DNA from 3 places in the Lysinibacillus sp. JK80 genome. Region 3 is predicted to be linked to each of the others. Evidence: a T-box and tRNA genes for the amino acid it is inferred to sense, from the RefSeq annotation. Region 3 holds a T-box; the other regions hold tRNA genes.
The links. A T-box is a leader RNA that pairs with one kind of tRNA and senses whether it is charged. The one in region 3 lies ahead of trpS (tryptophan--tRNA ligase), so its partner is inferred to be a tRNA-Trp.

Region 1: it encodes a tRNA-Trp, which carries the amino acid that the T-box ahead of trpS (tryptophan--tRNA ligase) is inferred to sense. The anticodon was not compared.
Region 2: it encodes a tRNA-Trp, which carries the amino acid that the T-box ahead of trpS (tryptophan--tRNA ligase) is inferred to sense. The anticodon was not compared.

The regions. Positions count from the first base shown of each region.
Region 1 is NZ_CP058997.1:3,890,140-3,900,599, forward strand. It holds gene HXV90_RS19520 (S-layer homology domain-containing protein) at 1-2,615, opposite strand, end outside; tRNA gene HXV90_RS19525 (tRNA-Leu) at 3,255-3,335, opposite strand; tRNA gene HXV90_RS19530 (tRNA-Cys) at 3,383-3,456, opposite strand; tRNA gene HXV90_RS19535 (tRNA-Gly) at 3,465-3,539, opposite strand; tRNA gene HXV90_RS19540 (tRNA-Gln) at 3,545-3,619, opposite strand; tRNA gene HXV90_RS19545 (tRNA-His) at 3,624-3,699, opposite strand; tRNA gene HXV90_RS19550 (tRNA-His) at 3,735-3,810, opposite strand; tRNA gene HXV90_RS19555 (tRNA-Trp) at 3,823-3,896, opposite strand; tRNA gene HXV90_RS19560 (tRNA-Tyr) at 3,910-3,993, opposite strand; tRNA gene HXV90_RS19565 (tRNA-Thr) at 4,003-4,078, opposite strand; tRNA gene HXV90_RS19570 (tRNA-Phe) at 4,091-4,163, opposite strand; tRNA gene HXV90_RS19575 (tRNA-Asp) at 4,179-4,254, opposite strand; tRNA gene HXV90_RS19580 (tRNA-Met) at 4,258-4,332, opposite strand; tRNA gene HXV90_RS19585 (tRNA-Val) at 4,359-4,434, opposite strand; tRNA gene HXV90_RS19590 (tRNA-Glu) at 4,450-4,524, opposite strand; tRNA gene HXV90_RS19595 (tRNA-Ser) at 4,549-4,640, opposite strand; tRNA gene HXV90_RS19600 (tRNA-Asn) at 4,646-4,722, opposite strand; rRNA gene rrf (5S ribosomal RNA) at 4,739-4,854, opposite strand; rRNA gene HXV90_RS19610 (23S ribosomal RNA) at 4,967-7,894, opposite strand; rRNA gene HXV90_RS19615 (16S ribosomal RNA) at 8,076-9,627, opposite strand; gene HXV90_RS19620 (nucleotidyltransferase-like protein) at 9,975-10,460, opposite strand, start outside.
Region 2 is NZ_CP058997.1:2,826,513-2,836,972, reverse strand. It holds gene HXV90_RS14295 (SLC13 family permease) at 1-872, shown strand, start outside; rRNA gene HXV90_RS14290 (16S ribosomal RNA) at 1,261-2,812, shown strand; rRNA gene HXV90_RS14285 (23S ribosomal RNA) at 2,995-5,922, shown strand; rRNA gene rrf (5S ribosomal RNA) at 5,990-6,105, shown strand; tRNA gene HXV90_RS14275 (tRNA-Val) at 6,117-6,192, shown strand; tRNA gene HXV90_RS14270 (tRNA-Asp) at 6,197-6,272, shown strand; tRNA gene HXV90_RS14265 (tRNA-Thr) at 6,281-6,356, shown strand; tRNA gene HXV90_RS14260 (tRNA-Tyr) at 6,364-6,447, shown strand; tRNA gene HXV90_RS14255 (tRNA-Trp) at 6,452-6,525, shown strand; tRNA gene HXV90_RS14250 (tRNA-His) at 6,574-6,649, shown strand; tRNA gene HXV90_RS14245 (tRNA-Gln) at 6,659-6,733, shown strand; tRNA gene HXV90_RS14240 (tRNA-Lys) at 6,747-6,819, shown strand; tRNA gene HXV90_RS14235 (tRNA-Arg) at 6,838-6,914, shown strand; tRNA gene HXV90_RS14230 (tRNA-Pro) at 6,930-7,006, shown strand; tRNA gene HXV90_RS14225 (tRNA-Ala) at 7,022-7,097, shown strand; tRNA gene HXV90_RS14220 (tRNA-Ser) at 7,111-7,203, shown strand; tRNA gene HXV90_RS14215 (tRNA-Phe) at 7,210-7,285, shown strand; tRNA gene HXV90_RS14210 (tRNA-Gly) at 7,291-7,364, shown strand; tRNA gene HXV90_RS14205 (tRNA-Ile) at 7,369-7,442, shown strand; tRNA gene HXV90_RS14200 (tRNA-Asn) at 7,449-7,525, shown strand; tRNA gene HXV90_RS14195 (tRNA-Glu) at 7,527-7,598, shown strand; gene HXV90_RS14190 (nitric oxide synthase oxygenase) at 8,168-9,214, shown strand; gene HXV90_RS14185 (hypothetical protein) at 9,266-9,799, shown strand; gene HXV90_RS14180 (CynX/NimT family MFS transporter) at 9,863-10,460, opposite strand, start outside.
Region 3 is NZ_CP058997.1:2,303,401-2,313,860, reverse strand. It holds gene HXV90_RS11990 (metal-sulfur cluster assembly factor) at 1-118, shown strand, start outside; gene HXV90_RS11985 (Crp/Fnr family transcriptional regulator) at 179-865, opposite strand; gene HXV90_RS11980 (ATP-dependent Clp protease ATP-binding subunit) at 1,134-3,260, shown strand; gene HXV90_RS11975 (YjzD family protein) at 3,310-3,504, opposite strand; gene HXV90_RS11970 (beta-ketoacyl-ACP synthase III) at 3,970-4,908, shown strand; gene fabF (beta-ketoacyl-ACP synthase II) at 4,939-6,180, shown strand; gene HXV90_RS11960 (YuzI family membrane protein) at 6,287-6,508, shown strand; gene trpS (tryptophan--tRNA ligase) at 6,511-7,500, opposite strand; T-box leader at 7,616-7,837, opposite strand; gene spxA (transcriptional regulator SpxA) at 8,329-8,724, shown strand; gene mecA (adaptor protein MecA) at 9,158-9,826, shown strand; gene HXV90_RS11940 (competence protein CoiA) at 10,020-10,460, shown strand, end outside.

The sequences.
Region 1 (10,460 bases), 1.6 Mb from region 3:
AAATCTACAGGTTCACCAACTGTAATATTTATTTTATCGTTACTGAATGGATCATCCACTGCCGTAACAGCTAATGGGCTTAAAGATCCGATGCTAACTCGTGTTCTTAAACTCTCTGCATATTGAGTACCATTGTCTGTTACTTTTATAATCGCTACATCAATTTCAGACATCCCATTAGCAAAACCAGAGGAAATCGCAATTGATTTTTCACCATTTCCGTCAGGAAGTATACCCCATTCTAATTGATTGCCTGAAACATCGTATACAGAAATCATATAATCACCTATTGGGGAAGGTAGTTTAACTGTCACTTTGTCTGCCCCAGTAGCATTGTCAGTAACAGTAATATCACTAACTGCTGGTGCATTCGGGAAAGTCGTTGGTACTCCTTTTTCGACTCTTGTGCTTTCAGTTTTTCCGTTTTCTGTAACTGTTACATAGACTTTATCAAGTCCTAGAGGAAATCCTCCTAGAATCTCTACTATACTAAGTGCAGTTGACGTTGTTACTGAAAAGCTTCCAAGGATATTTCCATTTGTACTTGCATCATACACTTTAATTAATGAGCCTACTGGTAATGAAGGTAAAGCAATCATATCCTTGCCTGCTGTCGCGTAATTAACCAATTGTATGTGTGAAGGAGCTTGTGATTGATTTGAACTTTGAACATATACCGTCGTTGAAAAACTTGCTGGTATGTTCCCACTTGCTGCATACCGTACTTCATAGTTTCCTGCACCTAAGCCAATAATTTCTGTTGCTAATAAAGGTACATTCGTCCAACTTGTGTCTGTAACTAGTTTATATTGATATTTCTTACTTGCATTTAAACCTGTAATCTTACCATCATTTCCTACTAAAGTTGGAGACACCCCTTGTAAACCCTTTGGTGCTGATGGTGCTACGGGAACTGTTGTATCAATAGACCCGCTACCTGAGTTATCAGATGACGTATCGGATAAATCTGGGTTTTTTGTTCCAGCAATTCGTTCGACATTGCCTTTTACAGAATTATAATTTTGAATTATATCAGCAGGTTTTGAACCTGTTGGAATAACAAGGTTGCCAATTTTGGTTTCTGTTCCTATTGTAACTTTTGTTTCTCTATTAAGTGTTTCAAGATTACTTACTCGACCGATTGTTTGCAGATTTACATTTGCACTTGTCATAAGAGATAGATTAACAATGTCACTTTTACCAGATAATTTAACCTCACCTGTAGTTGTTACTTGTAAAGAAGTTACATTTGAGTTAATGACAACGTCAGTAGCTCCCTGGACAATCAATACTTTAGGAAGCACCACTGAACTTCCAGCAGTTAATATTGCATTGCTATTAACAACAATCTCTCCTACTGTAGATGCTCCAGATGTTTTCGATAGGAAAATAACATCAGCATTTTTATCCACACCCACATCACCCAATTGAAATTCACTGAAAACTACTCTTCCTCTTACTTTAGTTTCATTCGCAGCTATAGGTAAGTTATTCATAGATGCAACCTTTGCTCCAAAAGATTTATATGCATTAGTTTGATTTGCTAGTTGCAAAGTATCATCAATCGTCGTTTTACCTTCCACTTTCAAGAATTCAGAGTAGAAAGAATTCTCAACGCCTTTACCAACATGTAAATCGCCTTTAATGGTGATATTCTTCATTGTGATGTAATCGCTATTTACAATGACAGTAGAATCGATAGTTGCACCTTTTCCATCAAAGACAGCATGATTTACATAGGGGTTATTAGTATCAGTACTTGGTGTACCTTTTGCAGTTAATTCAATAGATTGTATTTGTTCAATTTTATTCTCTTTTATAGTTAGTTTTAAGTTGGCACCTTTTAATGTCGCTAGATTACTCGGATTAATCCATTTCTTTTGATCATCTGAAAGTGTGTATGTACCTTCAGAAGTCACCAGTGTCTCATCTGTAATATTGGAGATCGTCTCATTCAAATGAACAGGAACAGGTGTTATTTTGTTTTCACTACGGTAAATGAACGCTGCTAGTTGTCCACGAGTCACACTTTTATTAGGCGAAAATGTTGTTGGGGTTGTTCCGGATGTGACTTCATTTTCAATCAATACCCCAACATAATTATTAAACCAATCATCTTGACTCACATCTGTAAAGTTTATTTTTTGTTGAGAATTTTCTGATTTTAAATCATAGGCTAATGAGATGATTTTTGCCATCTGTGCTCGATTCACAGGATCATTCGGTCTGTATTCACCTTCAGATCCCACAATAATTCCTTTATCGGCTAATGCAGCAATATATTTATAGAAACTATGCTTTTCAGAGACATCTTTAAATCCTGGGTTCTTAATATTAGTTGTATCTAAATCTAATGCAAGTGCGATGATTTTTGCAGCATGGGCGCGAGTTAAAGGTTCGTTTGGACGGAAAGTACCATCTTCATAGCCACTTATAATATTACGTGCATGTAAACTATTTACTGCTTCATAAAAGTATGCATTTGACTGTACATCTTTGAATTTAGTTGCAGCTGCGTTAGCATTTGGTATCACTGTCACTAAACTACCTACCACAACAGATGCTGTAACTGTAGATGCTATTATCTTGTTAAAATTTTTATTCTTTTTTTTCATAATCTCACATTCTTTCCCTCATTATTGATGGTGACTTATTTACTAATAAATAGTAATTTGCGATATATCTTTTTGTATGTTTTTTTAAATTGGAATATCTCCCTTTCTTATTATAATTCCACAATGGTTTTTGGGTAGTTATTACCAAATATTTTAGATATATCCTTTTTTACTTTCCATTTTAGAGAAATTAGTCTACCTATCATACAAATGTGGTAAAAATATTTTATAATAAATAGTAAAATTAATATATATAAATTTTCAATTAATAGAACAAAAATTTTAGTTCAACTTCATGCATGACCCATACGTTGTGATTGATGTTTTCATGTTTCATTGATACAAAACATTTCTTAATGCCACTTGTTTCTAAGTGAAGGAAGAAACTAAACTCTGTCTTGTCATTTTTTGCTTTTAAGAGGGAAGTACACATTAATTTATCAGTTAACGTTACCATAATGAACCTAGATTATATTAAATAACTTAAGTTTGCTAATACAGCGCAAAATATAGCTGCTGTAAAGGCAAAATATGACCCATTCAGTCCTCCGCTCCTTTATCTATGTTTATATACTTTCTATAATTTTTTACAACAAAAAAAGAACCCCTGATATATCAAGGATTCTTCGTTGTAATTGATACCGGTGGTCGGGGTCGAACCGACACTCCAAAGGAACACGATTTTGAGTCGTGCGCGTCTGCCAATTCCGCCACACCGGCATAATGGAGATAAAAAAAATCGGATAAACCGATTAACAGTTAAAATATGGAGGCGGCAACCGGATTTGAACCGGTGATAAGGGTGTTGCAGACCCGTGCCTTACCACTTGGCTATGCCGCCGTCATACATGGAGCGGAAGACGAGGTTCGAACTCGCGACCCCCACCTTGGCAAGGTGGTGTTCTACCACTGAACTACTTCCGCAAAAATGGCTGGGGTACTAGGATTCGAACCTAGGCATGACGGAATCAAAATCCGTTGCCTTACCGCTTGGCTATACCCCAACAATGGGGCGACTGATGGGAATCGAACCCACGAATGCCGGAACCACAATCCGGTGCGTTAACCACTTCGCCACAATCGCCATTGTATTATGATGTTTATTAATTTTATATGTGATGGGGCGACTGATGGGAATCGAACCCACGAATGCCGGAACCACAATCCGGTGCGTTAACCACTTCGCCACAATCGCCATAAAATTAATTGGCAGGGGCAGTAGGAATCGAACCCACACCAAAGGTTTTGGAGACCTCTATTCTACCGTTGAACTATGCCCCTAAAATAATAAAACTGGTGGAGGGGGACGGATTCGAACCGCCGAACCCTAAGGAGCGGATTTACAGTCCGCCGCGTTTAGCCACTTCGCTACCCCTCCGGGAAAATCTGGTGCCGGCTATAGGAATCGAACCCACGACCTACTGATTACAAGTCAGTTGCTCTACCTGCTGAGCTAAACCGGCAAAAAAACAAGATGGGTCAGGACGGAATCGAACCGCCGACACTTAGAGCTTCAATCTAATGCTCTACCAACTGAGCTACTGACCCATATTTTAAAGTAAATGGCGGTCCCGACCGGGATCGAACCGGCGATCTCCTGCGTGACAGGCAGGCATGTTAACCGCTACACCACGGGACCATTTGGTTGCGGGGGCTGGATTTGAACCAACGACCTTCGGGTTATGAGCCCGACGAGCTACCACTGCTCCACCCCGCGATAATACTATAATGTTGTAAAAATAATGGTGGAGGATGACGGGCTCGAACCGCCGACCCTCTGCTTGTAAGGCAGATGCTCTCCCAGCTGAGCTAATCCTCCATCTGGGTATTGAATTGGTGACCCCTACGGGATTCGAACCCGTGTTACCGCCGTGAAAGGGCGGTGTCTTAACCACTTGACCAAGGGGCCATCGTTTGGAACACATCAAAGTGCTGGCGGAGAGTAAGGGATTTGAACCCTTGAGACAGTGTTAACCGCCTACACGATTTCCAATCGTGCTCCTTCGGCCACTCGGACAACTCTCCAAGAATGGCTCCGAAGGCAGGACTCGAACCTGCGACAACCTGATTAACAGTCAGGTGCTACTACCAACTGAGCTACTTCGGAATAATTTTAGTATATAGCCTAGCGACGTCCTACTCTCACAGGGGGAAGCCCCCAACTACCATCGGCGCTAAAGAGCTTAACTTCCGTGTTCGGTATGGGAACGGGTGTGACCTCTTTGCCATCATCACTAGACTATTTGAAAGACAATACTTATTATAACATATCTTATAAAAATTACAAGTATATTCTAATATTTTATTCTTTCAAAACTGGATAAACGGTGCATTGAATGTTTCAAACTTTTTTGGTTAAGTCCTCGATCGATTAGTATTCGTCAGCTCCATGTGTCACCACACTTCCACCTCGAACCTATCTACCTCATCGTCTTTGAGGGATCTTACTTACTTGCGTAATGGGAAATCTCATCTTGAGGGGGGCTTCATGCTTAGATGCTTTCAGCACTTATCCCGTCCACACATAGCTACCCAGCGATGCCTTTGGCAAGACAACTGGTACACCAGCGGTGTGTCCATCCCGGTCCTCTCGTACTAAGGACAGCTCCTCTCAAATTTCCTACGCCCACGACGGATAGGGACCGAACTGTCTCACGACGTTCTGAACCCAGCTCGCGTACCGCTTTAATGGGCGAACAGCCCAACCCTTGGGACCGACTACAGCCCCAGGATGCGATGAGCCGACATCGAGGTGCCAAACCTCCCCGTCGATGTGGACTCTTGGGGGAGATAAGCCTGTTATCCCCGGGGTAGCTTTTATCCGTTGAGCGATGGCCCTTCCATGCGGAACCACCGGATCACTAAGCCCGTCTTTCGACCCTGCTCGACTTGTAGGTCTCGCAGTCAAGCTCCCTTGTGCCTTTACACTCTACGAATGATTTCCAACCATTCTGAGGGAACCTTTGGGCGCCTCCGTTACCTTTTAGGAGGCGACCGCCCCAGTCAAACTGTCCGCCTGACACTGTCTCCTGCCCCGCTAAGGGGCATGGGTTAGAATTTCAATACAACCAGGGTAGTATCCCACCGACGCCTCCTTCGAAGCTGGCGCTCCGAGATCTCTGGCTCCTACCTATCCTGTACAAGTTGTACCAAAATTCAATATCAGGCTACAGTAAAGCTCCACGGGGTCTTTCCGTCCTGTCGCGGGTAACCTGCATCTTCACAGGTACTATAATTTCACCGAGTCTCTCGTTGAGACAGTGCCCAGATCGTTACGCCTTTCGTGCGGGTCGGAACTTACCCGACAAGGAATTTCGCTACCTTAGGACCGTTATAGTTACGGCCGCCGTTTACTGGGGCTTCAATTCGCAGCTTCGCTTGCGCTAACCACTCCTCTTAACCTTCCAGCACCGGGCAGGCGTCAGCCCCTATACGTCACCTTACGGTTTTGCAGAGACCTGTGTTTTTGCTAAACAGTCGCCTGGGCCTATTCACTGCGGCTCTCATGCGCTTGCACGCTCAAGAGCACCCCTTCTCCCGAAGTTACGGGGTCATTTTGCCGAGTTCCTTAACGAGAGTTCTCTCGCACACCTTAGGATTCTCTCCTCGACTACCTGTGTCGGTTTGCGGTACGGGCACCTCTCACCTCGATAGAGGCTTTTCTTGGCAGTGTGAAATCAGGAACTTCGTCCATACGGACTCGCCATCACAGCTCAACGTTATAGTGTGCGGATTTGCCTACACACACGCCTTACTGCTTGGACGCGCACAACCAACGGCGCGCTTACCCTATCCTACTGCGTCCCCCCATTTCTCAAACGGTGAGGAGGTGGTACAGGAATATCAACCTGTTGTCCATCGCCTACGCCTATCGGCCTCGGCTTAGGTCCCGACTAACCCTGAGCGGACGAGCCTTCCTCAGGAAACCTTAGTCATACGGTGGACGGGATTCTCACCCGTCTTTCGCTACTCATACCGGCATTCTCACTTCTAAGCGCTCCACCAGTCCTTCCGATCTGACTTCAACGCACTTAGAACGCTCTCCTACCACTGACATCGTAGATGTCAATCCACAGCTTCGGTGAATCGTTTAGCCCCGATACATTTTCGGCGCAGCGTCACTCGACCAGTGAGCTATTACGCACTCTTTAAATGATGGCTGCTTCTAAGCCAACATCCTGGTTGTCTGTGCAACGCCACATCCTTTTCCACTTAACGATTACTTTGGGACCTTAGCTGGTGGTCTGGGCTGTTTCCCTTTTGACTGCGGATCTTATCACTCGCAGTCTGACTCCCGTGTATAAATATCTGGCATTCGGAGTTTGTCTGAATTCGGTAAACCGGGATGGCCCCCTAGTCCAAACAGTGCTCTACCTCCAGTATTCTCATCACGAGGCTAGCCCTAAAGCTATTTCGGAGAGAACCAGCTATCTCCAAGTTCGATTGGAATTTCTCCGCTACCCACACCTCATCCCCGCACTTTTCAACGTGCGTGGGTTCGGGCCTCCAGTAAGTGTTACCTCACCTTCACCCTGGACATGGGTAGATCACCTGGTTTCGGGTCTACGACCACGTACTATTTCGCCCTATTCAGACTCGCTTTCGCTGCGGCTCCGCCTTCTAAAGCTTAACCTCGCACGTAATCGTAACTCGCCGGTTCATTCTACAAAAGGCACGCTATCACCCATTAACGGGCTCTAACTACTTGTAGGCACACGGTTTCAGGATCTCTTTCACTCCCCTTCCGGGGTGCTTTTCACCTTTCCCTCACGGTACTGGTTCACTATCGGTCACTAGGTAGTATTTAGCCTTGGGAGATGGTCCTCCCGGATTCCGACGGAATTTCACGTGTTCCGCCGTACTCAGGATCCACTCAGGAGAGAACGAACTTTCGACTACAGGGCTTTTACCTGCTCTGGCGGACCTTTCCAAGTCGCTTCATCTAACTCGCTCTTTTGTAACTCCGTATAGAGTGTCCTACAACCCCAAGAGGCAAGCCTCTTGGTTTGGGCTCTTCCCGTTTCGCTCGCCGCTACTCAGGGAATCGATTTTTCTTTCTCTTCCTCCAGGTACTTAGATGTTTCAGTTCCCTGGGTCTGCCTTCAAGACGCTATGTATTCACGTCAAGATACTACGCGATTAAACGTAGTGGGTTCCCCCATTCGGAAATCTCCGGATCAAAGCTCACTTACAGCTCCCCGAAGCATATCGGTGTTAGTGCCGTCCTTCTTCGGCTCCTAGTGCCAAGGCATTCGCCGTGCGCCCTTAATAACTTAACCAAGTTATTAAGCCTATAAAAAACTTAAAAAATAAATGTGTTTGTTACAATTTCAATGTCGTTTTATCCAGTTTTCAAAGAACAAGTTTTGAAGTGTTTCATTCAGATAGAATGAACCTTCAAAACTGAACGCAAAACGTAATCTTACAAACCCAAGGTTTGTATTCCGAAATAATCCTTAGAAAGGAGGTGATCCAGCCGCACCTTCCGATACGGCTACCTTGTTACGACTTCACCCCAATCATCTATCCCACCTTCGGCGGCTGGCTCCAAAAGGTTACCTCACCGACTTCGGGTGTTACAAACTCTCGTGGTGTGACGGGCGGTGTGTACAAGGCCCGGGAACGTATTCACCGCGGCATGCTGATCCGCGATTACTAGCGATTCCGGCTTCATGTAGGCGAGTTGCAGCCTACAATCCGAACTGAGAACGACTTTATCGGATTAGCTCCCTCTCGCGAGTTGGCAACCGTTTGTATCGTCCATTGTAGCACGTGTGTAGCCCAGGTCATAAGGGGCATGATGATTTGACGTCATCCCCACCTTCCTCCGGTTTGTCACCGGCAGTCACCTTAGAGTGCCCAACTAAATGATGGCAACTAAGATCAAGGGTTGCGCTCGTTGCGGGACTTAACCCAACATCTCACGACACGAGCTGACGACAACCATGCACCACCTGTCACCGTTGCCCCCGAAGGGGAAACTATATCTCTACAGTGGTCAACGGGATGTCAAGACCTGGTAAGGTTCTTCGCGTTGCTTCGAATTAAACCACATGCTCCACCGCTTGTGCGGGCCCCCGTCAATTCCTTTGAGTTTCAGTCTTGCGACCGTACTCCCCAGGCGGAGTGCTTAATGCGTTAGCTGCAGCACTAAGGGGCGGAAACCCCCTAACACTTAGCACTCATCGTTTACGGCGTGGACTACCAGGGTATCTAATCCTGTTTGCTCCCCACGCTTTCGCGCCTCAGCGTCAGTTACAGACCAGAAAGTCGCCTTCGCCACTGGTGTTCCTCCAAATCTCTACGCATTTCACCGCTACACTTGGAATTCCACTTTCCTCTTCTGCACTCAAGTCCCCCAGTTTCCAATGACCCTCCACGGTTGAGCCGTGGGCTTTCACATCAGACTTAAAGGACCGCCTGCGCGCGCTTTACGCCCAATAATTCCGGACAACGCTTGCCACCTACGTATTACCGCGGCTGCTGGCACGTAGTTAGCCGTGGCTTTCTAATAAGGTACCGTCAAGGTACAGCCAGTTACTACTGTACTTGTTCTTCCCTTACAACAGAGTTTTACGATCCGAAAACCTTCTTCACTCACGCGGCGTTGCTCCATCAGGCTTTCGCCCATTGTGGAAGATTCCCTACTGCTGCCTCCCGTAGGAGTCTGGGCCGTGTCTCAGTCCCAGTGTGGCCGATCACCCTCTCAGGTCGGCTACGCATCGTCGCCTTGGTGAGCCGTTACCTCACCAACTAGCTAATGCGCCGCGGGCCCATCCTATAGCGACAGCCGAAACCGTCTTTCAGTCTTTTGCCATGAAGCAAAAGAGATTATTCGGTATTAGCCCCGGTTTCCCGGAGTTATCCCAAACTATAGGGTAGGTTGCCCACGTGTTACTCACCCGTCCGCCGCTAACGTCAAAGGAGCAAGCTCCTTTTCTGTTCGCTCGACTTGCATGTATTAGGCACGCCGCCAGCGTTCGTCCTGAGCCAGGATCAAACTCTCCATAAAAGAAATTTGATTAGCTCAAATTGTTTTGCTGGCATCATGTTTGATGTCCAAAATTTTCGTTTTGTTCACTAGCAAAACTAGCTACTTAAAACTTTATTGATTACGTTTTGCTTGTTCAGTTTTCAAGGTTCATTATTTAAGTCGTTTTTCAGCGACTTCTTTATATTAACATCTCACTCAAAACATGTCAACAACTTTTTAAAAAAGTTTTTTGTGTTTTACTGAGTTATTCGTTTATGTCTTAGCGACAATTAATATAATACAATACTAAGATATTATTCGTCAACTACTTTTCTAAAAAAATATCGAGGTATTTTTTAGATACCTCGATTACAAGCATACTACAGTCATTGTCCCATTTCTAGAGCATCTTTATTTACCTTGTAATGACGGTGAAATATCCTATCATTTTTCGCTGCAATGGGTTCAATTTGAATATAGCCTTTATCCACTAGATACTCAACAAACACTTCTAAATCCACTGAGTAGTTAACAAGTTCATGATGATCATGTAATTCCTGAATAGTCCACATTTCTTTTGTTTGCATGACTTCTAATATATGCTGTGCCCCATCTCGTGTACGAGAGTGGATTAAAAACTCACTTGCTAAAAACAACAATTCTAAGCGCTTTTCTATTGGCTCATTACTTGTCACTAGCTCTTCATACAGCTTATAGATGGCTGGCTCGATTTTTTTCACCTGTGCCCAAACAGTTACTTCAGGATACAGGCCACTATCGATAATAGATAGGCGGCCTAGATGATGTAGGGAATCCACAACGTGATTATAAGCATCTAAGTAACTTCCTTTATCAAAGTATTCTTTCCCCTC
Region 2 (10,460 bases), 520 kb from region 3:
AGCATCTGGGTATTGCAGAGGTATTGCTTACCCCAAATTCGAGCTTTATCAATGAAACGGTTAGTTCCCTTGGGTTCCGGGAAAAATACAATCTAAATATCATTGGTATTAATCGTAAGGGTGGTTACAAGCTTCAGGATATGGTGTCTCACAAATTAAAATTTGGGGACGCAATATTAGTACAGGGAGCATGGGATGAAATTCTTTTGTTAGCAAGAGAAACGCAAGATGTCGTGGTTGTAGGACAGCCGAAAGAACACGCAAGTGTGGCAGCAGCTACAGGCAAAGCTGGAATTGCGGGGATTATTATGTTATTCATGATTATTTTGATGGCATTTGAAGTTTTCCCTGCTGTCATTTCTGTGATGATTGGTGCTGTACTTATGATTTTAACAGGCTGCTTGAGAAACATGGAAGATGCCTATAGCAATATGAATTTTGAAAGTATTGTGTTAGTGGCTGCCATGTTACCAATGGCGACAGCGTTAGAAAAAACAGGGGGCATGACCATTTTATCTGATGGTATTATTAATGCTTTAGGTGGTTTCGGACCATACGGTGTACTCATAGGAGTTTATATTTTGACAGCTATTTTCGGTCAATTTATTAGTAATACGGCAACTGCTGTATTGTTTGCACCCATTGCCATGAGTGCAGCCATTGCAATGGAGGTTAGTCCCGCAACATTTATGATTGCAGTCGCAGTTGCAGCAAGTATGGCATTTGCTACGCCAATTGCTTCCCCTACGAATGCACTGGTAATGACGGCGGGGGGCTATAAATTTATGGATTTCGTAAGAATAGGGGTTCCGTTACAGCTTGTTATGTTTATTGTGATGATGATAGCCATCCCGTTCTTTTTCCCATTTTAAAAACTCGGTTTCTTTACCGAGTTTTTTGTTTTTTTAAAGATCTATTATTTTTTTGTAGGAAATTATGATAAAATTATTTTCTAGTTCATGGTCTAATATTGAACTAGCTTGTGAATAGATTTTATAGTTACTAATATAGGAAGTTTTACTTTGGTAATAAAAATAATAAAGTTTTTTATTAAAAAGTGTTGACCTTTTAAAAATAAGGGTGTAGTATTATACAAGTCGCCAGGGTGACACGCTAAAATAAAGCAAAACATGAACCTTGAAAACTGAACAAGCAAAACGTAATCAATAAAGTTTTAAGTAGCTAGTTTTGCTAGTGAACAAAACAAAAATTTTGGACATCAAACATGATGCCAGCAAAATTTGAGCTAATCAAATTTCTTTTATGGAGAGTTTGATCCTGGCTCAGGACGAACGCTGGCGGCGTGCCTAATACATGCAAGTCGAGCGAACAGAAAAGGAGCTTGCTCCTTTGACGTTAGCGGCGGACGGGTGAGTAACACGTGGGCAACCTACCCTATAGTTTGGGATAACTCCGGGAAACCGGGGCTAATACCGAATAATCTCTTTTGCTTCATGGTGAAAGACTGAAAGACGGTTTCGGCTGTCGCTATAGGATGGGCCCGCGGCGCATTAGCTAGTTGGTGAGGTAACGGCTCACCAAGGCGACGATGCGTAGCCGACCTGAGAGGGTGATCGGCCACACTGGGACTGAGACACGGCCCAGACTCCTACGGGAGGCAGCAGTAGGGAATCTTCCACAATGGGCGAAAGCCTGATGGAGCAACGCCGCGTGAGTGAAGAAGGTTTTCGGATCGTAAAACTCTGTTGTAAGGGAAGAACAAGTACAGTAGTAACTGGCTGTACCTTGACGGTACCTTATTAGAAAGCCACGGCTAACTACGTGCCAGCAGCCGCGGTAATACGTAGGTGGCAAGCGTTGTCCGGAATTATTGGGCGTAAAGCGCGCGCAGGCGGTCCTTTAAGTCTGATGTGAAAGCCCACGGCTCAACCGTGGAGGGTCATTGGAAACTGGGGGACTTGAGTGCAGAAGAGGAAAGTGGAATTCCAAGTGTAGCGGTGAAATGCGTAGAGATTTGGAGGAACACCAGTGGCGAAGGCGACTTTCTGGTCTGTAACTGACGCTGAGGCGCGAAAGCGTGGGGAGCAAACAGGATTAGATACCCTGGTAGTCCACGCCGTAAACGATGAGTGCTAAGTGTTAGGGGGTTTCCGCCCCTTAGTGCTGCAGCTAACGCATTAAGCACTCCGCCTGGGGAGTACGGTCGCAAGACTGAAACTCAAAGGAATTGACGGGGGCCCGCACAAGCGGTGGAGCATGTGGTTTAATTCGAAGCAACGCGAAGAACCTTACCAGGTCTTGACATCCCGTTGACCACTGTAGAGATATAGTTTCCCCTTCGGGGGCAACGGTGACAGGTGGTGCATGGTTGTCGTCAGCTCGTGTCGTGAGATGTTGGGTTAAGTCCCGCAACGAGCGCAACCCTTGATCTTAGTTGCCATCATTTAGTTGGGCACTCTAAGGTGACTGCCGGTGACAAACCGGAGGAAGGTGGGGATGACGTCAAATCATCATGCCCCTTATGACCTGGGCTACACACGTGCTACAATGGACGATACAAACGGTTGCCAACTCGCGAGAGGGAGCTAATCCGATAAAGTCGTTCTCAGTTCGGATTGTAGGCTGCAACTCGCCTACATGAAGCCGGAATCGCTAGTAATCGCGGATCAGCATGCCGCGGTGAATACGTTCCCGGGCCTTGTACACACCGCCCGTCACACCACGAGAGTTTGTAACACCCGAAGTCGGTGAGGTAACCTTTTGGAGCCAGCCGCCGAAGGTGGGATAGATGATTGGGGTGAAGTCGTAACAAGGTAGCCGTATCGGAAGGTGCGGCTGGATCACCTCCTTTCTAAGGATTATTTCGGAATACAAACCTTGGGTTTGTAAGATTACGTTTTGCGTTCAGTTTTGAAGGTTCATTCTATCTGAATGAAACACTTCAAAACTTGTTCTTTGAAAACTGGATAAAACGACATTGAAATTGTAACAAACACATTTATTTTTTTAAGTTTTTTATAGGCTTAATAACTTGGTTAAGTTATTAAGGGCGCACGGCGAATGCCTTGGCACTAGGAGCCGAAGAAGGACGGCACTAACACCGATATGCTTCGGGGAGCTGTAAGTGAGCTTTGATCCGGAGATTTCCGAATGGGGGAACCCACTACGTTTAATCGCGTAGTATCTTGACGTGAATACATAGCGTCTTGAAGGCAGACCCAGGGAACTGAAACATCTAAGTACCTGGAGGAAGAGAAAGAAAAATCGATTCCCTGAGTAGCGGCGAGCGAAACGGGAAGAGCCCAAACCAAGAGGCTTGCCTCTTGGGGTTGTAGGACACTCTATACGGAGTTACAAAAGAGCGAGTTAGATGAAGCGACTTGGAAAGGTCCGCCAGAGCAGGTAAAAGCCCTGTAGTCGAAAGTTCGTTCTCTCCTGAGTGGATCCTGAGTACGGCGGAACACGTGAAATTCCGTCGGAATCCGGGAGGACCATCTCCCAAGGCTAAATACTACCTAGTGACCGATAGTGAACCAGTACCGTGAGGGAAAGGTGAAAAGCACCCCGGAAGGGGAGTGAAAGAGATCCTGAAACCGTGTGCCTACAAGTAGTTAGAGCCCGTTAATGGGTGATAGCGTGCCTTTTGTAGAATGAACCGGCGAGTTACGATTACGTGCAAGGTTAAGCTTTAGAAGGCGGAGCCGCAGCGAAAGCGAGTCTGAATAGGGCGAAGTAGTACGTGGTCGTAGACCCGAAACCAGGTGATCTACCCATGTCCAGGGTGAAGGTGAGGTAACACTTACTGGAGGCCCGAACCCACGCACGTTGAAAAGTGCGGGGATGAGGTGTGGGTAGCGGAGAAATTCCAATCGAACTTGGAGATAGCTGGTTCTCTCCGAAATAGCTTTAGGGCTAGCCTCGTGATGAGAATACTGGAGGTAGAGCACTGTTTGGACTAGGGGGCCATCCCGGTTTACCGAATTCAGACAAACTCCGAATGCCAGATATTTATACACGGGAGTCAGACTGCGAGTGATAAGATCCGTAGTCAAAAGGGAAACAGCCCAGACCACCAGCTAAGGTCCCAAAGTAATCGTTAAGTGGAAAAGGATGTGGCGTTGCACAGACAACCAGGATGTTGGCTTAGAAGCAGCCATCATTTAAAGAGTGCGTAATAGCTCACTGGTCGAGTGACGCTGCGCCGAAAATGTATCGGGGCTAAACGATTCACCGAAGCTGTGGATTGACATCTACGATGTCAGTGGTAGGAGAGCGTTCTAAGTGCGTTGAAGTCAGATCGGAAGGACTGGTGGAGCGCTTAGAAGTGAGAATGCCGGTATGAGTAGCGAAAGACGGGTGAGAATCCCGTCCACCGTATGACTAAGGTTTCCTGAGGAAGGCTCGTCCGCTCAGGGTTAGTCGGGACCTAAGCCGAGGCCGATAGGCGTAGGCGATGGACAACAGGTTGATATTCCTGTACCACCTCCTCACCGTTTGAGAAATGGGGGGACGCAGTAGGATAGGGTAAGCGCGCCGTTGGTTGTGCGCGTCCAAGCAGTAAGGCGTGTGTGTAGGCAAATCCGCACACTGTAACGTTGAGCTGTGATGGCGAGTCCGTATGGACGAAGTTCCTGATTTCACACTGCCAAGAAAAGCCTCTATCGAGGTGAGAGGTGCCCGTACCGCAAACCGACACAGGTAGTCGAGGAGAGAATCCTAAGGTGTGCGAGAGAACTCTCGTTAAGGAACTCGGCAAAATGACCCCGTAACTTCGGGAGAAGGGGTGCTCTTGAGCGTGCAAGCGCATGAGAGCCGCAGTGAATAGGCCCAGGCGACTGTTTAGCAAAAACACAGGTCTCTGCAAAACCGTAAGGTGACGTATAGGGGCTGACGCCTGCCCGGTGCTGGAAGGTTAAGAGGAGTGGTTAGCGCAAGCGAAGCTGCGAATTGAAGCCCCAGTAAACGGCGGCCGTAACTATAACGGTCCTAAGGTAGCGAAATTCCTTGTCGGGTAAGTTCCGACCCGCACGAAAGGCGTAACGATCTGGGCACTGTCTCAACGAGAGACTCGGTGAAATTATAGTACCTGTGAAGATGCAGGTTACCCGCGACAGGACGGAAAGACCCCGTGGAGCTTTACTGTAGCCTGATATTGAATTTTGGTACAACTTGTACAGGATAGGTAGGAGCCAGAGATCTCGGAGCGCCAGCTTCGAAGGAGGCGTCGGTGGGATACTACCCTGGTTGTATTGAAATTCTAACCCATGCCCCTTAGCGGGGCAGGAGACAGTGTCAGGCGGACAGTTTGACTGGGGCGGTCGCCTCCTAAAAGGTAACGGAGGCGCCCAAAGGTTCCCTCAGAATGGTTGGAAATCATTCGTAGAGTGTAAAGGCACAAGGGAGCTTGACTGCGAGACCTACAAGTCGAGCAGGGTCGAAAGACGGGCTTAGTGATCCGGTGGTTCCGCATGGAAGGGCCATCGCTCAACGGATAAAAGCTACCCCGGGGATAACAGGCTTATCTCCCCCAAGAGTCCACATCGACGGGGAGGTTTGGCACCTCGATGTCGGCTCATCGCATCCTGGGGCTGTAGTCGGTCCCAAGGGTTGGGCTGTTCGCCCATTAAAGCGGTACGCGAGCTGGGTTCAGAACGTCGTGAGACAGTTCGGTCCCTATCCGTCGTGGGCGTAGGAAATTTGAGAGGAGCTGTCCTTAGTACGAGAGGACCGGGATGGACACACCGCTGGTGTACCAGTTGTCTTGCCAAAGGCATCGCTGGGTAGCTATGTGTGGACGGGATAAGTGCTGAAAGCATCTAAGCATGAAGCCCCCCTCAAGATGAGATTTCCCATTACGCAAGTAAGTAAGATCCCTCAAAGACGATGAGGTAGATAGGTTCGAGGTGGAAGTGTGGTGACACATGGAGCTGACGAATACTAATCGATCGAGGACTTAACCAAAAAAGTTTGAAACTTTCAATGTATCGTTTATCTAGTTTTGAAAGAATAAGTCTTTCAGCTGAATAAGTGAAGTGATGATGGCAAAGAGGTCACACCCGTTCCCATACCGAACACGGAAGTTAAGCTCTTTAGCGCCGATGGTAGTTGGGGGCTTCCCCCTGTGAGAGTAGGACGTCGCTTCGCTTATTTTTTGTGGAGGATTAGCTCAGCTGGGAGAGCACCTGCCTTACAAGCAGGGGGTCGGCGGTTCGAGCCCGTCATCCTCCACCATTTTGGTCCCGTGGTGTAGCGGTTAACATGCCTGCCTGTCACGCAGGAGATCGCCGGTTCGATCCCGGTCGGGACCGCCATTATTATTGCCGGTGTAGCTCAGTTGGTAGAGCAACTGACTTGTAATCAGTAGGTCGTGGGTTCGACTCCTATCGCCGGCACCATTCCCTTGGAGGGGTAGCGAAGTGGCTAAACGCGGCGGACTGTAAATCCGCTCCTTAGGGTTCGGCGGTTCGAATCCGTCCCCCTCCACCATTTTAGGGGCATAGTTCAACGGTAGAATAGAGGTCTCCAAAACCTTTGGTGTGGGTTCGATTCCTACTGCCCCTGCCAGGTATTGAGGTACTCGTTCATAATACAGCTAATATAATCTATATAGTGGCGATTGTGGCGAAGTGGTTAACGCATCGGATTGTGGTTCCGACATTCGTGGGTTCGATTCCCATCAGTCGCCCCATTTTAAAATTGGGGTATAGCCAAGCGGTAAGGCAACGGATTTTGATTCCGTCATGCCTAGGTTCGAATCCTAGTACCCCAGCCATTTTTAATTTCACGAGCCATTAGCTCAGTTGGTAGAGCATCTGACTTTTAATCAGAGGGTCGAAGGTTCGAGTCCTTCATGGCTCATCATTTTTTAATTAACATGCGCCCGTAGCTCAATTGGATAGAGCGTCTGACTACGGATCAGAAGGTTATGGGTTCGACTCCTGTCGGGCGCGCCAATAAAATCATGTTTACGGAATGTAGCTCAGCTTGGTAGAGCACTTGGTTTGGGACCAAGGGGTCGTAGGTTCGAATCCTGTCATTCCGACCATCTTTCATGATAAATGGGGCCTTAGCTCAGCTGGGAGAGCGCCTGCCTTGCACGCAGGAGGTCAGCGGTTCGATCCCGCTAGGCTCCACCATTGTAATATTTTTGGAGGTATACCCAAGTCTGGCTGAAGGGATCGGTCTTGAAAACCGACAGGCGGGTAACACCGCGCGGGGGTTCGAATCCCTCTACCTCCTCCATTTTTCGGGTCAGTAGCTCAGTTGGTAGAGCATTAGATTGAAGCTCTAAGTGTCGGCGGTTCGATTCCGTCCTGACCCACCATTATTGCGGGTGTAGTTTAATGGTAAAACCTCAGCCTTCCAAGCTGATGTCGTGAGTTCGATTCTCATCACCCGCTCCAAAATGGGCCTATAGCTCAGCTGGTTAGAGCGCACGCCTGATAAGCGTGAGGTCGATGGTTCGAGTCCATTTAGGCCCATATTATTCCGAAGTAGCTCAGTTGGTAGTAGCACCTGACTGTTAATCAGGTTGTCGCAGGTTCGAGTCCTGCCTTCGGAGCCACGGCCCGTTGGTCAAGTGGTTAAGACACCGCCCTTTCACGGCGGTAACACGGGTTCGAATCCCGTACGGGTCATCAAGCATGTAGCACAGATGTGTGTTACATGCTTTTTTCTATTCTCCTGTTCTTTAAACGATAAAAGATAATGCAATAGCAGAAAAAGACCTATTTGCAAGGTGAGGGACTGAATTTAATTCCCTTAGCATCTTACTATGGGCTCCTATAAGCCGTTTCACTTACCACGTACACTTCCATGGTCAATACTTTTGTGAAGGCTGCTTGACTTCTCTAGTATAGCGATACAGGCGAAATCCTGGCCAGAGAATTTGTGAAACTGGTTCTGCTCTATGCGAAAGCGAAGCAACAGCAGCAAGTAAGTAGCCCAGAACGTATAGCTTTTTCACCATTTACAAAAATTCTATTGATTTCTTTGTTCTACAACCCCCTGAAAAAGGCTACATGACTACTGTAGCCTTTTTATATTAATTAAAATCTTTCTCCCTTACATTCTCTTACAAAGAGAGTCTATAGAGTAAATATGAACAAACTATTTCATATATAAAATATGTATGTTTTTTCAATTACTATTTTCATGGTGCTTGTTGTTTTGTTCCTCTAATATGAGGATAAGTGGAGGAATCGATATGAATATACAGGAGATACAGCAATTTTTAAGTCTATATCAGACAGAACAAAATGAATCAGAACTTTGGTTAAAGAATAGATTACAGGCAGTTAAGGATGCAGGTGAATATCACCCAACAACAGAGGAGCTAGTTTTTGGCGCACGGGTGGCATGGCGAAATAGCAATAAGTGTATTGGACGTCTGTTTTGGCAGTCACTGCATGTGGTGGATGCACGTGATGTTTTAGATGAAAAGGCTATTTTTCAAAAATTACTAGAACATATTGATTATGCGACAAATCATGGGAAAATTCGTCCAACTATAACAGTGTTTGCTTCAGATAGAGTACGGATTTGGAATCATCAACTAATTCGTTATGCAGGCTATGAAACAGATGCAGGCATTATTGGAGATTCACAGTCCATTAAATTTACAAAAGTGTGTGAGTCGTTAGGATGGAGGGGTAAAGGAACTGATTTTGATGTACTACCACTCGTTATACAGGTGGATAATCGTGCTCCTCAAATGTTTGTAATTCCTGAAGAAAATATAGTAGAGGTCTCAATCCGTCATCCAGAGTCAATCGATGTGGAGAAATTAGGAATGAAGTGGTATGCCGTACCTATTATTTCGAGTATGCGTTTTCAAATGGCTGGAATTGATTTTCAAGCAGCTCCATTTAACGGCTGGTATATGGGAACAGAGATTGGTGCACGAAATTTAGCAGATCATGATCGTTATAATATGTTACCTGCAATTGCAGAGATTTTTAATCTTGATACAACCAAACATGCGTCTCTTTGGCGTGATCGTGCTTTAGTAGAACTTAATATTGCTGTTCTTCACTCATTTAAAGAAGATGGTGTGAGCATTGTTGATCATCATACAGCAGCTCAGCAGTTTAAATTGTTTGAGGAGGCAGAAAAATCAACAGGAAGAGAAGTTACAGGCAACTGGACATGGTTAATCCCACCACTTTCCCCTGCCACAACTCATATATTCCATAAACCCTATGTAAATATTTATCATACACCAAATTATTTTTACAAAAAACCATGCTATTAGTGTAAAGGAATTGTTTACTTTCAATACTTTTGATGAGAGAGGGCGCTTACTATGTTAAATCAGCAAATTCCCAATATCCCATGGAGACAATTGACGACACCTTATGGTAGAGGTACAGCCATTCCTAAGCTGATAGAACAGGAGCAATACACACAACTAGCTGAATTAATTGAACATCAAGGTACACTGTGGCAGGTGACACCATGGGTTTTGCTTGTCCTGCTAAAAAAGCTTACTCGTAAAAAATTAGAGGCTGTCTCCTTACAAGAGGTACAGTTATATTTAGCTGTGGCACATGCTATTACCAAGGATTATCTCGACCCAGTCAATACTGTTAAAAATATGCAGGAGCTATTAGACGTCAACTATTTGTGGATAGAAAATGAGGATAATGATGAGCAGGAGTGGGAGAAAGAAACGCCAAAGGGCTATGAGGAGCAAGCTTTTGTAGGCTATTACTATTATAGTTATATGCTTTTACAAGAGGCTGTTCCTATTTTTTCTACTATAACAGCTCATAATAATGAAGCATCAGAATGCCTTGCTGAATTGCTAACATTACTCCGCAATCCGACAATTAAGTAATGTGTAAACACTATATAGAAATAGAGCAGATGGAGGAATCTAATCCACCTGCTTTATTTAATTTTAATGCACATATTCATCCTTAGAGGCTCTCATTGAGCAAAAGAAGAGTAACATTGCTACAACGACAAAGAGCCATCCCGCAATATTCCAGCCGCCAAATAAATCATGCAAGTAGCCAAAAAGAATAGGACCAATTGCGGCAAATAAATAACCCAAAGATTGCGCAAAGCCTGATAAATCTGCTGCTTCAAATGCAGTACGAGTACGGAGAGTGAAGAACATCATTGCTAGGGCGAATGAAGAACCACCTGCTAACCCTAGAAGAACCATCCACAGTACCCCAAGACTTGTCCATTCCATGACAACCCCAACAAAGCCTACTAAATAGAAGGATGTAAACATCAATACAAGTGGGCGTTGAGAAGTCATTTTACCAGCAATAATAGGCACTGCTAAGGCCATTGGTACTTGTGAGAATTGCATGATTGAAAACATCCAGCCAGCTTTATCAGGTGCTAAACCTTGAGCAATATAGATCTCAGGTATCCAAGCTGCTGTTGTGTAGAATAATAAAGACTGTAAACCCATTGCCCCTGTGACAGCCCAAGTAACAGGTGATTTCCATAAAGGTGTACTGGTCTTCTTAGATGTAGTAACT
Region 3 (10,460 bases):
TACGGCGTTAGGTGAACTTCCAGAAGTGAAAAGTACAAATGTTAATATTGTATGGAATCCACCTTGGTCGAAAGATAAAATGTCACGCTATGCCAAAATGGCATTGGGCGTACGTTAAAATGGCTTATTTAAAACCCTGCTTATTGAAAAATAAGCAGGGTTTTTGCTTGTAACGAAACTAATCGATACGGCATATTTGTAATGGACAATTTTCACAGGCAATTTCATTTTTTAAAAATTGTAAATCATGAATGGTAATAAATCCTTTATCAAAAGTGATAATCTCATGTTTTTTTAAATCATTCAGCATACGATTAATCATTTCCCGACTTGTCGCACACAAATTTGCAATTTCTGTATTTGTTAGCTGAAAATCAATAAAAATCGAGTCATTTTCTACAGGTTTACCATACGTATTGGACAGCCGAATGAGCGTTGAAAATAGAGCACCTTTTTTCCCGTTTAACACTAAATCGCGCAAACGACTCTGATGCTTTAAGTTTTCTGTTTGTAGCCACTTCATGTATTCCACCATAACTGTCGGCTGCTCTTCTAGTAAATGCTCCAAAGATTTACGACTCAAAACATACAACGTAGAGGGTTCTAAAACTTTGGCAGTCATCGAATTATAGACGAGATTACAAAATAACGAACCTTCTCCTATTATGCTGTCAGGGCCACAAATACGAATGGTTAATTCCTTACCCGTCTCGGATTCTTGGCTAATCGAAATAACACCTGATTGGATGTAATAAATTTCTTTTGCCCGTTCACCCTCTAGAAAAATTTTATTTCCTTTATTCACTTTGATAAAAACACCGTGGTTTTGAAAAAGATCTTTAATTTTTTCAAACATATTATCCATTAAAACCATATCTCCAACACATCGCTTTCTTTTTGTAATAAATGGCGATTATTACAAAAGGATAGTGGATTTCGATACTAAAACATAGAAACATACCATTATTATAACGTAAACTTCCATAATAAGTGAAAAAATTTTAGGGCGATTTCTTTGCTAAGCATTGTCGAGTGATGTAAAATAAAGTTAGTCAAAAAAGGTCAAACTTTTTTCTAATGAATAAGAATGGGTATATAAATAATGAGAAATATGAAAAAAAGGAGTGCTAGCTATGCAATTTCAACAAACAGACAATAAAAAACCATTAGAACAATTTGGACGCAATTTAATTGAAGAAGTAAAAAACGGCAAGATGGATCCTGTTATCGGGCGTGATGAAGAAATTCGAAATGTAATTCGTATTCTAACACGTAAAACAAAAAATAATCCTGTATTAATCGGTGAACCAGGAGTTGGTAAAACGGCAATTGTGGAAGGTTTAGCACAGCGTATTGTTAAAGGTGATGTACCAGAAGGCTTGAAAGAATGTGTATTATATGAATTAGATATGAGTGCGTTAATCGCTGGTGCAAGTTATCGTGGACAATTTGAAGAACGCTTAAAAGGTGTGCTAAAAGAAGTAAAAGAATCAGAAGGACAAATCATTCTATTTATTGATGAAATTCATACGATCGTAGGTGCAGGAAAAACAGATGGCGCTATGGATGCAGGAAATATGCTAAAACCTATGCTAGCACGTGGTGAATTACACTGTATTGGTGCTACTACCATAGACGAATATCGTATGTACATTGAAAAGGATCCTGCCTTAGAACGTCGATTCCAGCAAGTACTAGTACGTGAGCCATCTATAGAGGATACGGTATCCATTTTACGTGGTTTAAAGGAACGCTTTGAATTACATCACGCAGTACGTATTCATGACAGAGCAATTGTTGCGGCAGCAGAACTATCCAATCGCTATATTACAGAACGATTTTTACCTGATAAGGCCATTGATTTAATTGATGAGGCTTGTGCAATGATTCGTACAGAAATTGATTCAATGCCACAGGAATTAGACGCAGTCACACGTCGTATTATGCAGCTTGAAATTGAGGAACAGGCATTGCGTAAGGAAAAGGACGAGGCAAGTAAAAAACGTCTGGAGCAATTACGCGAAGAATTAACTAAGTTAAAAGAATCATCTAAGGGCATGCGACAACAATGGGAAGCAGAAAAAGAAAAACTACACGATATTCAGAAAAAACGTGAAACATTGGATAAATATCGTCGTGATCTAGATGAGGCAGAAAGTAAATATGATCTAAATAAAGCTGCTGAATTACGTCATGGTAAAATTCCAACACTTGAAAAAGACATTCAGGTACTTGAAAAGGAATTAGAGAACGGTGCAGAATCTCGTATTTTACGTGAAGAGGTAACAGCAGATGAAATCGCTGCAATTGTTTCACGTTGGACAGGAATCCCTGTAACAAAATTAGTAGAGGGTGAGCGTGAAAAACTATTACGTTTAAAGGATACATTACATGAACGTGTGGTTGGACAAGATACAGCAGTTCAATTAGTGACAGAAGCGGTATGGCGTGCACGTGCAGGTATCAAAGATCCACACCGACCTATTGGTAGCTTTTTATTTTTAGGTCCAACTGGTGTAGGTAAAACAGAACTTGCCAAGGCACTTGCTGCACAGTTATTTGATTCAGAAGATCACTTTATTCGGATTGATATGAGTGAATACATGGAGAAACATAGTGTGTCTCGACTTGTTGGGGCTCCTCCAGGCTATGTGGGCTATGAGGAAGGTGGACAGCTAACGGAAGCAGTTCGCCGAAATCCTTATTCTGTGGTGCTACTAGACGAGATTGAAAAAGCTCATCCTGATGTGGCGAACATTTTATTGCAAATTTTAGATGATGGGCGCATTACAGATAGTCAGGGACGAATGGTGAATTTTACAAATACAGTAGTCATTTTAACTTCGAATATCGGATCAAGTTATTTAATGGAGGCAAAGGAAAATGATGCGGCTGTGGAGGACTTAGTCATGTCAGCCCTACGACAACATTTTAAACCTGAGCTATTAAACAGAATGGATGATATCATCTTCTTCCATGCATTATCTACTAAACATTTTACTGCGATTGCCTGGAAGTATGTGGAGCAATTGATTAAACGTGTCGCAGAGCAAGAAATTACTTTATCTGTCGAGCAAGAAGTCATTGATTGGGTAGTAGAGCAAGGTGCAGATGCCCAATTTGGAGCAAGACCACTAAAACGCTTTGTACAGCGACATATCGAAACAGCCGTTGCTAAAGAACTATTACGCGGAGAAGTTTTACCAGGGGAGACGTTGCATGTGAAAATGCATGAGGGTCAATGTGTTGTGGAAAAATAACAGAAAAAACCTGTTCGGCATGAAGCTGAACAGGCTTTTTCTAGCTGAATTAATGATGGTCTGCAGCTTCTGGTGTAGGGTCGTTTGGAATGATTGCTCCAATAATAAAGATAAGGATGGAGAATACAACAGAAACGATTGCCCCAGTTTTGAAATCAAATGGTACACCAAGTACAGAGCTGACTACGTAGTTTAACATAGAAACTAGTAGGAATGACCATATGAACGTTACGATATATTGCATTAATTTCACCTCAACCGAACTTTTTTCATCATAAGGTTTTACTCATATTCATTATCATATCATAACATAAATCAAAAAAAAATGAACCATTTATGTGAAACATGGCGATTTTGTCACAACAAATATGAGATTTAGTATTTTATGTTTAGTAATGTAAAGTATTTAGGAACAGCTCTGAAATAGGGGAATGCGCTCCTAAGCGGGTGAAAAGTGCTCCAAAAGGGAAGAACACCGCTCATACATGATGCAAGGTGCTTTGAAAAATAATGAACAAGCTCAACAAAGTACGATAGATAAAGCTCTAAACAGAATAACCTCATTCCATAAAATTCTTCACTTCTATATTCAAAGAACACTACCCTCAGCCGCATAAATTTTAAATCATCTTGCGTCATTCCTTTTATATGCGTTATAATTATGACCAGTTACTAATAATTGATAGTAAGAAAGCTGAGGGGTTGCTATATGAACGCTGGTATTATAGGAATAGGCAAATATGTTCCTGAGAAGGTCGTTACAAATTTTGATTTGGAAAAAATCATGGATACTTCTGATGAATGGATTCGTACTCGAACAGGCATTGAAGAACGTCATTTTGCGGCAGATGATCAGGAAACTTCAGATTTGGCAGTAGCTGCTGCAAAAGAAGCTATTGCAAATGCGGGTATTACGCCTGAGGAAATTGGTTTAATTCTTGTAGCAACTGTCACACAGGATCAAACTTTTCCAAGTGTAGCTTGTATGATTCAGGAACAAATCGGAGCAGTAAATGCTGCAGCAATGGATCAAGCAGCAGCATGTGCAGGATTTATATATAGTTTAGTGACAGCAAAGCACTTTGTTGAGGCAAATGCTTATAAATATGTCTTAGTAGTAGGTGTTGAAAAGCTGTCGAAAGTCGTTGATTGGGAAGATCGCAATACAGCTGTATTATTTGGCGATGGTGCCAGTGCAGCTATCATTGGGCAAGTCTCTGAAGGTAGAGGTATTCTATCCTTCGAACTTGGTGCAGACGGTACAGGCGGAAAGAATCTTTATTTAACGAAGCAAGATACAATTGCGATGAATGGTCGTGAAGTGTTTAAATTTGCTGTTCGACAAATGGGTGAATCGGCTGTTAATGTATTAGAGAAAGCGGGATTAACAAAAGAAGACGTTGATTTCCTAGTGCCACATCAGGCAAATATACGTATTATGGAATCTGCACGTGAGCGTTTAGAGCTACCACCAGAAAAAATGTCAAAAACGATTCATAAATATGGAAATACTTCAGCAGCATCTATTGGTATTTCCTTGGTAGATGAGCTCGAAGCAGGTAAGATTAAAGAGGATGATTTATTAGTCCTTGTAGGTTTTGGTGGCGGCTTAACATGGGGTGCCGTAGCCATGAGATGGGGAAAATAAGTAGGAAAAATGCTTGAGGGGAGTAAGACAATGAGTAAAAGACGAGTAGTAATTACAGGAATTGGCGCAGTTACACCACTAGGAAATAGCATCGAAGAAACATGGGCAAACATTAAAGCTGGTAAATCTGGCATTGGTGAGCTGACACGTTTAAATAAAGATCTTTTTGCCGCAAAAATCGCCGCAGAAGTGAAGGATTTTGATATTGAAAAATACATTGATCGTAAGGAAGCACGTAAAATGGATCGCTTCACACAATACGCATTAGCGGCTTCTATTATGGCAATGGAAGATGCACAGCTAACAATTGATGAAGAGCTAGCTCCACGTGCAGGTGTATGGATTGGTTCTGGTATCGGTGGAATGGAAACATATGAACAACAATTTTTAACATTCCAAGAGCGTGGCGCAAGACGTGTTAGTCCTTTCTTTATCCCAATGATGATTCCTGATATGGCATCGGGCCAAGTCTCTATTCACTTTGGTGCAAAGGGGATTAATTCTTGTTCTGTAACGGCATGTGCTTCAGGCACAAACTCTATTGGTGATGCCTTTAAAGTAATTGAGCGTGGAGATGCTGATGTTATGATTTCTGGTGGTGCTGAATCACCAATCGTAACAATGGCGGTTGCAGGTTTTTGTGCCAATACAGCACTATCATTAAATCAAGATCCACAAGCAGCATGTCGCCCATTCGATAAAAACCGAGATGGCTTTATTATCGGAGAAGGAGCGGGTATTGTCATTTTAGAAGAATATGAACATGCAAAAGCTCGTGGTGCCAAAATCTATGCTGAAGTTTTAGGTTATGGTGCAACTGGGGATGCGCATCACATTACGGCTCCAGCTCCAGAGGGTGAAGGTGCAGCACGTGCGATGACGCAAGCATTAACAGATGGTGGCGTAGAGCCATCACAAGTTGATTATATTAATGCCCATGGTACAAGTACGCCATATAACGATTTATTCGAAACACAAGCTGTGAAAACTGCTTTTGGTGATCATGCGTATAACCTTGCAATGAGCTCAACAAAATCTATGACGGGTCACTTATTAGGAGCAGCAGGTGGTGTGGAAGCTATTTTCACAGCATTAGCCCTTAAAGAAGGGATTTTACCACCTACAATCAATTTAAAAGATCCTGATCCTGAATGTGATTTAGATTATGTTCCAAACGAAGCAAGAGAAGCAAATATTCAATATGCAATGAGTAATTCTCTTGGTTTTGGTGGTCATAATGCAAGTCTCCTATTCAAAAAATATGAAGCATAATAGATAAACATAAAAAAACGTCAGCCAAATTTAAATGGCTGACGTCTTTTTTTATAGTTTTGTGAATAAATGATAAGTAAGAAGAAATAGAAAGGATGCCCTTACTATGTTTCGTCTCTTTTTATTTTTAGTAAGTTATGGCTTAATGATCCTCTCTGTAGGGAATCTCATATTGTATTTAAATTACCGCACACTAGGTTATTCATGGAAGGTTGTTTTCAAATTTATTTTTCAAACAACAGAATTTTATATGGCGGTAGGAGCCTGTATCATCATCTGCGCAGTTGTGCTTGATTTGGGCTTTGATCGATCCTCAGACAAGCCGTAAGTTTAGCGACGTGCGCGACCAAGACCCATAGCATCTTCCATACGTTTTAATGTAGCACTAGCAATCGCATTAGCCTTTTCAGCACCTTCATCTAGAATGACATCTAATTCTGATGATTCTACTAGATGATAGAATTTCTCTTGAATAGGTGTTAGGTGTTCAATTACTGCTGTTGCTACACCCTGCTTGAATCCACCATAACCAATTCCCTCATATTTTTTGACTAAATCTTCAACGGCTACCCCTGAAATAGCTGATTCGATTGTCAATAAATTTGAAACACCTGGTTTATTTTCCACATCAAATGCAACGATGCCGTCAGAGTCAGTTACAGCTGATTTAATTTTTTTCTCAATGTCTTTCGCAGTATCTAATAAGCGAATTGTCGCTTTCGTATTTGGATCTGATTTACTCATTTTCTTTGTTGGCTCTTGTAAGGATTTAATGCGTGCGCCAGCTTTAGGTAATTGAATTTCTGGAATTGTTAAAACATCGCCAAAGCGTTTGTTAAAGCGTTCTGCAAGGTCACGAGTTAGCTCAATATGCTGTTTCTGATCATCGCCGACAGGGACAATATTTGTGTTATAAAGTAGAATGTCTGCAGCCATTAGTGGTGGATATGTTAAAAGAGCAGCAGATACGCTTTCCTTACCATGTGATTTATCTTTGAATTGTGTCATACGTTCTAGCTCACCGATAGACGCAACACATTGTAACATCCATCCTGCCTGAGCATGCGCTGGCACCTCTGATTGAATAAATAATGTCGATTTTTTAGGGTCAATGCCAGTAGCAATGTAGGTAGCAGCAAGCTTACGAATACTTTCTCGTAATTCTTTAGGATCTTGTGCAACAGTGATGGCATGTTGATCAACGATACAATAAATAGCGTTTCCTTCATCTTGTAGTGCCGGGAACTGCTTGAATGCTCCTAAATAGTTCCCTAATGTTACGATACCTGTAGGCTGTACGCCAGAAAAAATAGTTGTCATAAAAAATTCCTCCTCGAATTCAATTGCTGTAACTTGTGTCACAGCGTTGTCTTCACCTTTCAACTTGGTGATGAAGACAAAAAAACATCATGCGTCCTCATTAGATTTTTTCTAATGAAGGGACGAATGATGTTTGAATCCGCGGTACCACCCAGCTTGCCTAAAAAGGCCACTCAGCTTCGTAACGTGAAGGGACGAGCTTTGCTAATAGCTTCAAGTAGCGTTCACAAAGCTAACTCGGAAGTCCATTCCACATGCATCCACGATCTGTTTACAGCAACCACAGACTCTCTATACGTGAATTAGCATATGTACTACTCTTCGTCAGCGTTTTTATCAATTTAAATTGTTCAAATTGATTTGATTGCAAAGAATTATATTATAAAGATTCCTTTGTGTAAAGTCAGACTTTTGACGGTGTTTTTTTTCTAGAAAAAATTATATGCTTTTTTTGTTATGTAATTTTGTTATAAATTTATAATTTTTTATTAAAAAATTGTTTAGATGTACACGTGGGATTGACAATTTTCTCGATTATTTTTCTTAAATGAGAACAACTGAGATATCTGTTTAGATGTTTAAAATGCTTTAAAAATGGGAATGGTAGTAGTAGCACATAAGTTTGAAGAAAATACATCATATTTGAAAGCTGTATGAATAGACAGAATATTTATGGATAGGTTCAGATTTTTTTTATTGGAACTATATTCAAATACAGCTGAGTACTGTATAATGGTACTGTGTATTTTACATTACATTAATTCTAATTTAACACATTGGTTCTGGTTTATAGATAATGATTTTTAAATGAAAGGATGTGTCAGAATGATCGTAACCCTATTTACATCACCAAGTTGTACCTCTTGTCGTAAAGCAAAAGCTTGGTTAGAGGAGCACGAAATTCCATATACAGAACGTAATATATTTTCTGAACCGCTTAGCATAAGTGAAATAAAAAAAATTTTACGAATGACAGAAGATGGAACTGATGAAATCATTTCCACTCGTTCTAAAATATTCCAAAAATTAAATGTGGACGTTGAAAGCTTACCATTACAACGTTTATATGAATTAATTCAGGAATATCCTGGCTTACTACGTAGACCAATTATTTTAGATGAAAAACGTCTGCAGGTTGGCTACAATGAAGATGAAATTCGTCGTTTCCTACCTCGAAAAGTTCGAGCATATCAATTACAAGAAGCGCAACGAATGGTGAATTAAACCTTTCTATTCTGAATAATATATGTAATAGATGTTACAGATGTGGAATACATGTTGTGACATCTTTTTTTTATGTTTTACTTCTGTAAAACCTTCTATATGAAGTATAATAATTAATAGGGAAAAGTCATATATTTCCGTAAAAGTATGTTAAACTTGATTTAAGTTAAATAGTTTACTACAATTTCAATAATTCAAATATCTTCTGTGAAACGGTGTATATCCTTTTCATTTTATGACAGAACAGCATACAATAGAGTTAGAGACAACTGTGAACACAAAAATTCATGTTTACGGTTACTCGATGGTTTTACTGTAGTGTGGTCAAAGGTTGAAAAACAAATGCAGTATGAAGGTTAAAAACAAAGAATAAAAGCATACTAATGAAACAAACTGTTTTTCGACATATGACAGTGAAGGGAGATGAGGTCTAGTGGACATCGAACGTGTAAATGAAAATACACTCAAGCTCTTTATTACGTACAATGATATAGAGGATCGCGGCTATAGTCGTGAAGAAATTTGGTACAATCGAGCAAAGGGTGAACAACTTTTTTGGGATATGATTGATGAAGTAAACACGGAGGATTATTTTGATGTAGAGGGTCCGATTTGGATTCATATCAATGCATCTGAAGTAGGCTTAGAAATCATTGTCACACGTGCACATATTTTAAAAGACGGTGAAACATTAGATGGTCATTCGAATTTTGATGAACACAAAGATATGTTTGCACCATTCGATGAAGTTGGAGAGGATCTTCTTAGCCAACTAACTCAATTTGGTGACATGGATGAGTCAGAATTATTTATGGATACAGACATTTATGTTTATAAATTTAAAGATATTGATGAGTTAATCCCTGTCGCAAAACGAATGACAGACGAATTAGTGGATTCCTCATTATTCAAATATGAAAATTGGTACTATCTAGTTGTTGATTTCGGAAACGCAGATGAGGATTTAAATCGTCATGATAGAAATGCAGTTATCAAGGAATTTTTAACACCATCCAATTTTACAATTCATCGTCTAGAGGAGTACGGTGAAAAGATTATGGAATTCAATTGCTTTGAAACAGTTCGAAAATACTTTGCATAGGCAATGAAACACTAATTATTTTAGACTGTAGTGAAACTCGTAAATGAATCGAGTTTCGCTACAGTCCTTTTTTATGTTTTCAGCATCAAAGAGCTTGAATAAGAGCGCATTTTTAAAATTTCAAGAAAAAGGTGCTTTATTTTTGTTAGTGAAAATCCATTCTATTATAGTTGGCTAAAAAGGAGCTGATACTATGCTGATTGCCTATAACAATCAACAGCAACTATTTCTCCCATATCAATATACGAGGAAAGCTTTACAGCGATATAGGCGGCAAATGAAATTTTATTGCCCTCAATGTTTAGAACAAGTTCAATTGAAAATAGGTAACTATAATATTCCCCACTTTGCTCACTTCACAAAAAATCAATGTTCACAGCTGTTCGCAGAAAATGAATCTAAAATACATTTACAAGGTAAAGTGCAATTATATGAGTGGCTCCAAAAGCATGGACATCAGGTGAAACTAGAACCATATTTAAAGGAGGTTTCTCAGCGCCCAGATTTGCTTGTTACACTCGATAAGGAGCAGTTTGCAGTTGAATTTCAATGTAGTACTATCTCTCATGAAAAATGGCATCAACGAACAATGGGCTATGAAAGAAACGATATACAAGCAATTTGGCTTTTTCAA